DNA from 3 places in the Stenotrophomonas sp. DR822 genome. Region 1 is predicted to be linked to each of the others. Evidence: predicted binding sites of a transcription regulator. Region 1 holds the regulator's gene; each other region holds the start of a gene.
What was found. The regulator HrcA, encoded in region 1, represses chaperone genes, less so after heat shock. The targets are predictions, from matches to a motif close to TTNGCACTCNNNNNNNNNGAGTGCNAA.

Region 1 (2,266 bases):
GGAGGCTCGTGGAACATTCAAGCCATCCCCCGAACGCTGTGTTTCCGTTCGCCCAACACGTTCAGCGTCGGTCGTGCCGATGCCCCAGTCGCGGCGGGAAAACCCGCGCCAGGCCAGGCCCGGCGCCCGCGGTCAGTCGGCGGCAACCACCACCAGCGCCGGCCGCAGCAGGCGCTCGTTGAGCAGGTAGCCCTTCTGGAACACGGTCACCACGCTGCCCGGTGCGGCGCCGGGGGCAGCGACCTGGCTGATCGCCTGGTGGTGTTCGGGGTTGAACGGCTGCCCGGTCGGGTCCAGCAGCACCAGGCCGTTGTCACCAGCGACCTTCAGCAGCTGCTTGTAGGTCAGCTCCAGGCCCTCGCGAAGCGGATGGGCATCGTCGCCGGCGGCCTTGAGGCCGGCATCGAGGCTGTCGAATACCGGCAGCAGTTCGCCCAGCAGCTTCTCGTTGGCGAACTTGCGCGCCTGTTCGATGTCGCGGGCCACGCGCTTGCGCTGGTTGTCGAGGTCGGCGCGCTCACGCAGCGCTTCGGCCTTGACCTGCTCCACTTCGGCACGGAGCTGTTCGATCTGTTCGTTGACGCCCTCGGCGGCAGCTGCGTCGGCGGCGGCCTGCTGGGCGGCGATGTCTGGCTGATCTTGATTCATGTCTGGGTCCCTGGCGGTCACTCTCCGCCTCCACCCACCCTAGTGTGGGCGGGATGCTGCGTTTCAAGCGTCCGATGCACCCGGAGTTCGCCCGCTCGGCGAAAAGGCCGCGCCGAGCACATCGGCGGTGGCCTGGACCAGCGGAATCATCCGGTCGTAGGCCATCCGCTTCGGCCCGATCACGCCCAGCACGCCCAGTACCTGGCCGTTGGCGGTGTACGGCGCGGTGACCAGCGAGACCCCCTGCAGGGGAACCACGCCGGTTTCCTCGCCGATGAAGATGCGCACGCCGGGGGCCTGGATGGTCCGCTCCAGCAGCTGCAGGATCTCGCGCTTGCTGGAAAACAGCTCGAACAGCTCGCGCAGGCGCTCCAGGTCGGACAGGTCCTGCACACCCATCAGACGCGTCTGGCCGGCCACCAGCATGTCGTCGGCCGGCGGCTGCAGGGCCTGCTCGGCCAGTTCGACGCTGTGCGCCAGCACCTGTTCCAGCTCGGAACGGGCGTCGCGCAGCTCCAGCAGCAGGCGGGTACGGATCTCGGCCAGGGGCAGCCCGGCAAAGTGGGCATTGAGGTAGTTGGCCACCTGCTCCAGCTGCCCCGGTGCGAAGTCCTGGCGGGTCTCGATCACCCGGTTCTGCACTTCATTGTCGGCAAACACCAGGATCGCCAGCACCCGGCGCCCGTCCAGCGCCACGAAATCGATCTGGCGGAAGGCGAACTGCTCGCGGCGCGGCGCGCTGACCACGCCAACGAAGTGGCTCATCGCCGACAGCAGCTCCGACGCACTGCCGAGCAGCGCCTGGGTACTGCCGCCTCCGGCCAGCTCCTGACGCAGCCGGGCCAGCTCCCCTTCGCCCGGCGGCTGCATCTGCAACAGGCTGTCGACGAACACCCGGTAGCCATGCGCGGTTGGAATCCGGCCCGCCGACGTATGCGGCGAGGCCAGCAGTCCCAGGTCTTCCAGGTCACCGAGGATGTTGCGGATGGTGGCCGGACTGACCTCCAGACCGGCCACGCGCGCCAGTGTCTGCGAACCCACGGGCTCGCCATCCTGGATGTAGCGCGCGATCAGCGTGCGCAGCAGGTGCCGCGCGCGCGGGGCAAGTTGGTCGGGAGAACCGTGCATGGAATCAACCTGTGAGACAGGGTCATTAGATAATGGCGGCGCATCCCCTTGGCAAGTCATTGGACGACCCCGCCGCGCGTGCTAGCGTTGCGCGGCTGCAGACATCCCCTTACCCATGCTCAGACATCTTTCAATCAAGGATTTCGCCGTCGTCCGCGCCACCGAACTGGAGTTCGGGCCGGGCATGACCGTGGTTTCAGGCGAGACCGGCGCGGGCAAGTCGCTGATGGTCGACGCCCTGGGCTTCCTGTCCGGACTGCGCGCCGACAGCGGCGTGGTCCGCCATGGCGCGGCCCGGGCCGAGCTGTCGGCCGAATTCGCGCTGGACCAGCTGCAGGCCGCCCGCCAGTGGCTGGCCAGCAATGAGCTGGACGATGAAGACCAATGCCAGCTGCGCCGCGTGATCCGCGCCGACGGCGGCTCGCGCTCGTGGATCAACGGCCGCCCGGTCACCCTGGCGCAGCTGGCCGACCTCGCCGGCCTGCTGGTG
Region 2 (2,266 bases), 2.1 Mb from region 1:
AGGTCTGGTTGTTGTTGCAGCTGCCGAAGGTCTGCCTGGCCGATTCGGCCCAGGTGAAGTGCGCGTACTGGCTGCCGCTGCCGGTCAGCTGCAGCGAGGTGCCCGCTGCGGTGCTGTTGGTTTCGGCAACCGGAATGTTCTGGCTGGTCATGCCGGCGGCGGGGCCACCGGAAGCGGTGATCGCGCCCTCGTAGCTGAGGAACTGGACCACCTTGCCGCTGGCGTCGACCAGGGCGATGCCGTCGTTGGCACCGTTCTGCAGGCCGTTGCTGGGGTAGGTGACCACCGCCAGGGTGGCGCTGCCGCAGCTGGCCGCGGTTCCGGCCGGCACCGCGTTGTTGGCGTAGACCGTGGCGGCCGACGGGTTGCTGCCGTTGTAGAGGTACAGGCGGTAGCCGGACAGGTCCTCGCCGGCGGTGGCGACCACTTCGATGGCTTCGCCGACGTCACCGGCAGCGGTGCTGTCGTCGTAGTGCAGTTCGTTGATGAAGACCTCGGCCTGGGCCGGCGCTGCAGCCAGGGCCAGCAGGCAGGCGGCGGCGAGCGGGGACAGCAATCGCATCGACTACTCCTTGTGATTGGGAATGCCGGGCCACCCTAAAGCCGATCCGGTGACACTTTGTCGTAAATGAACGCCAGATATCTGACAGTGCGACGGCGGTCACCAAATGGTGGCCAATTCCCCCTTGGCTTGCCGCGACGCATCCCTATAAAGGCGTCCGCGCAGGGATGGTGTGCCGCCGGTCCGCCGGGAAAAATTTCGGGGGCGGGCCTTGAAAGGGCTCCGGAGGTCTCCATCTCTGTCGTGCTCCCGACCTGTCGGGCTTTTTCACGCGCGTTGCTGGCAGTCGCCTGGTGTGAGTGCTAACATCGCCGGACTTTTTCAGACCAATCAATAACTTAAGAGGTCCCACATGAGCATCAAGCCGCTGCACGACCGCGTTGTGGTCAAGCCGATCGAAGCCGACGAAGTTTCCGCCGGTGGCATCCTGATCCCGGACTCCGCCAAGGAAAAGTCCACCAAGGGTGAAGTCGTGGCCGTGGGCCCGGGCAAGCCGCTGGACAACGGCAACGTGCGCGCTCCGTCGCTGAAGGTCGGTGACAAGGTCATCTACGGCCAGTACGCCGGCAGCTCGTACAAGAGCGAAGGCGTCGAGTACAAGGTCCTGCGCGAAGACGACGTGCTCGCCGTCATCGGCTGAGCGTCGGCGCGACCTGCTTCATCCCCTGATTCCAACACCCAGCCGCCGGGCATGGCCCGGCGCTACCAATGAGGTAAACGCAATGGCTGCCAAGGATATTCGTTTCGGTGAAGACGCCCGTTCGCGCATGGTGCGCGGCGTCAACGTTCTCGCCAATGCCGTCAAGGCCACCCTGGGCCCGAAGGGCCGCAACGTCGTGCTCGAGAAGAGCTTCGGCGCCCCGACCATCACCAAGGACGGCGTGTCCGTCGCCAAGGAAATCGAACTGGCTGACAAGTTCGAGAACATGGGCGCGCAGATGGTGAAGGAAGTCGCCTCGCGTACCAACGACGACGCCGGCGACGGCACCACCACCGCCACCGTGCTGGCCCAGGCCCTGATCCGCGAAGGCGCCAAGGCTGTTGCTGCCGGCATGAACCCGATGGACCTCAAGCGCGGTATCGACAAGGCCGTGGTGGCCGCCGTCGCCGAGCTGAAGAACATCTCCAAGCCGACCGCTGACGACAAGGCCATTGCCCAGGTCGGCACGATCTCGGCCAACTCGGACGAGTCGATCGGCCAGATCATCGCCAACGCGATGAAGGAAGTCGGCAAGGAAGGCGTGATCACCGTTGAAGAAGGCTCGGGCCTGGACAACGAGCTGGACGTGGTCAAGGGCATGCAGTTCGACCGCGGCTACCTGTCCCCGTACTTCATCAACAACCAGCAGTCGCAGACCGCTGACCTGGATGACCCGTACATCCTGCTGCACGACAAGAAGATCTCCAACGTCCGTGACCTGCTGCCGGTGCTGGAAGGCGTCGCCAAGGCTGGCAAGCCGCTGCTGATCGTTGCCGAGGAAGTCGAAGGCGAAGCGCTGGCGACCCTGGTGGTCAACACCATCCGCGGCATCGTCAAGGTCGTGGCCGTCAAGGCGCCGGGCTTCGGCGACCGTCGCAAGGCGATGCTGGAAGACATGGCCGTGCTGACCGGCGGCACCGTGATCTCCGAGGAAGTCGGCCTGTCGCTGGAGAAGGCCACCATCAAGGACCTGGGCCGCGCCAAGAAGGTGCAGGTCTCCAAGG
Region 3 (2,266 bases), 2.2 Mb from region 1:
CGATCCAGCTGGAACCGAGCTGGAAGCAGCGTGTGGGCGATTACCTGCTGCAGCCGCAGATGCGCGAGCTGTCCAGCTTCCTGCGGCAGCGCAAGGCCATCGGTGCGGCGGTGTTCCCGCCTGGACCGCAGATCTTCGCCGCCTTCGATGCCACCCCGTTCGATCAGGTGAAAGTGGTCATCCTCGGCCAGGACCCGTACCACGGCCGTGGGCAGGCCCATGGCCTGAGTTTCTCGGTGCAGCCGGGCGTGCCGGTGCCGCCGTCGTTATTGAACATCTACAAGGAAATCGAGGGTGACCTCGGTATAGCCCGCCCGGACCACGGCTGCCTGATCCCGTGGGCGCAGCGCGGCGTGCTGCTGCTCAACGCGGTGCTGACGGTGGAAGAGGGCAAGGCCGGTGCGCACCAGGGGCGTGGGTGGGAAGGCTTCACCGACCACGTGGTGGACGTGTTGAACCGCGAGCGCGAGGGCCTGGTGTTCATGCTCTGGGGCGCCTACGCGCAGCAGAAGGGCAAGGTGATCGATACCGGCCGCCACCGCGTGCTGAAAGCCCCGCATCCCTCGCCGCTGTCGGCCCACCGCGGCTTCCTCGGCTGCCGTCATTTCTCGATGGCCAACGAGTACCTGCAGCGCCGCGGGCAGGCGCCGATCGACTGGTCGCTGCCGCCGCGGGCGGCGCTGGCGCCATCGGGCTGAACGGCGGGCAACGCTGCCCCGTGCTGATGGGCGAAAACGCCGCCCGTTCAGCTGCCTTTGACCTGGTAAGGCTTTGTTTTGCGGGCTAGTGGGTTGAATTGCAAGGGATTGTGTATCCCGAAAAGCGCGCTCGCCACTGTCATCAAATCGCGCTACGGTAGGGTTCTGTTTGGGACCAGTGTTTCATCAATGGAATGCTGGAACTTTTTCCTCCTTTAGCAGTCCAAATCCCAGACTGCTAAGATGGGTGCCTATGAGCCAGAACACCTCTACTGCCCTTGTGGCAAACAATCTGCCGATTCCCAGTGCGCTCGGTTCGCTGGACGCCTATATCGGTGCCGTGCACCAGATCCCGGTGCTGTCGGTCGATAACGAACAGGACCTGGCCCGTCGCTTCCGCGACGGCAACGATCTGGACGCTGCCCGTGAGCTGGTGCACTCGCACCTGCGCTTCGTGGTGCACGTGGCCCGCGGTTACAACGGCTACGGCCTCGCGCTGGGCGACCTGATCCAGGAAGGCAACATCGGCCTGATGAAGGCGGTCAAGCGCTTCGACCCCGACATGGGCGTGCGCCTGGTGTCCTTCGCCGTGCATTGGATCCGCGCCGAGATGCACGAGTTCATCCTGAAGAACTGGCGCATCGTGAAGGTCGCCACGACCAAGGCGCAGCGCAAGCTGTTCTTCAACCTGCGCAAGTCGAAGAAGCGCCTGGGCTGGATGAACGCGGCCGAAGTCAGCGCAGTGGCCAAGGACCTGAACGTGTCCGAGCGCGAGGTGCTGGAAATGGAGTCGCGCCTGTCCGGCCGTGATATCGGTTTCGATGCCCCGACCGATGAGGACAGCGACCACGCGCCGCCGTCGCCGGCTGCGTATCTGGTGGCCAATGACGAAGATCCGTCGATGGCCTACGAGCGCGAGGACAGCGAAGACAACCAGATGCAGCTGCTGCGCGAAGGCCTGGCGGAACTGGATGCGCGTTCGCGCGACATCATCCGCCGCCGTTGGCTGGATGCGGACAGCAAGGTGACGCTGCAGGAGCTGGCGGACGAGTACGGCGTATCGGCCGAACGTATCCGCCAGGTTGAAGCGAACGCGCTGAAGAAGATGAAGGCGCTGTTCACCGCATAAGGCGGCGAAGCGTTTGAGTAATGGAAAGGCCCGGCATTGCCGGGCCTTTTTTTTCCTGCTGGATCCACGCATGGCGTGGATCTACTTCGCGATCCTGATCCACGCCACGCGTGGATCAGCGCGGTCTCAGATTTCCCGCGCGATCGCCCGCCAGCCGATGTCGGTGCGGTGGAACTCGTTGGCCCAGGTCACCTTCGCCACGCCCGCGTACGCGTTCGCCTGCGCGTCGCGCACGCTGTCGCCCAGCGCCGCCACGCACAGCACGCGGCCACCGGCGCTGAGCACCTGGCCCTGCGCATCCAGCGTCGTTCCTGCATGGAACACCTTGGCCGTTGCCGGCACATCATCCAGGCCGGAGATCACCTCGCCGGTGATCGGCGATTCCGGATACGGCCTGGCGGCCAGCACCACGCCGAGCGACGGGCGCGGATCCCACTGC

Region 2: K5K93_RS14855 (co-chaperone GroES) is a predicted target of HrcA. The motif match lies at 842-868, and genes of this name have one in related genera.
Region 3: rpoH (RNA polymerase sigma factor RpoH) is a predicted target of HrcA. The motif match lies at 914-940, and genes of this name have one in related genera.

What each region holds. Positions count from the first base shown of each region.
Region 1 is NZ_CP081826.1:934,472-936,737, forward strand. It holds gene grpE (nucleotide exchange factor GrpE) at 133-648, opposite strand; gene hrcA (heat-inducible transcriptional repressor HrcA) at 712-1,776, opposite strand; gene recN (DNA repair protein RecN) at 1,892-2,266, shown strand, end outside.
Region 2 is NZ_CP081826.1:3,242,397-3,244,662, forward strand. It holds gene K5K93_RS14850 (endonuclease) at 1-562, opposite strand, end outside; gene K5K93_RS14855 (co-chaperone GroES) at 915-1,202, shown strand; gene groL (chaperonin GroEL) at 1,285-2,266, shown strand, end outside.
Region 3 is NZ_CP081826.1:3,204,979-3,207,244, forward strand. It holds gene ung (uracil-DNA glycosylase) at 1-698, shown strand, start outside; gene rpoH (RNA polymerase sigma factor RpoH) at 952-1,827, shown strand; gene purD (phosphoribosylamine--glycine ligase) at 1,954-2,266, opposite strand, start outside.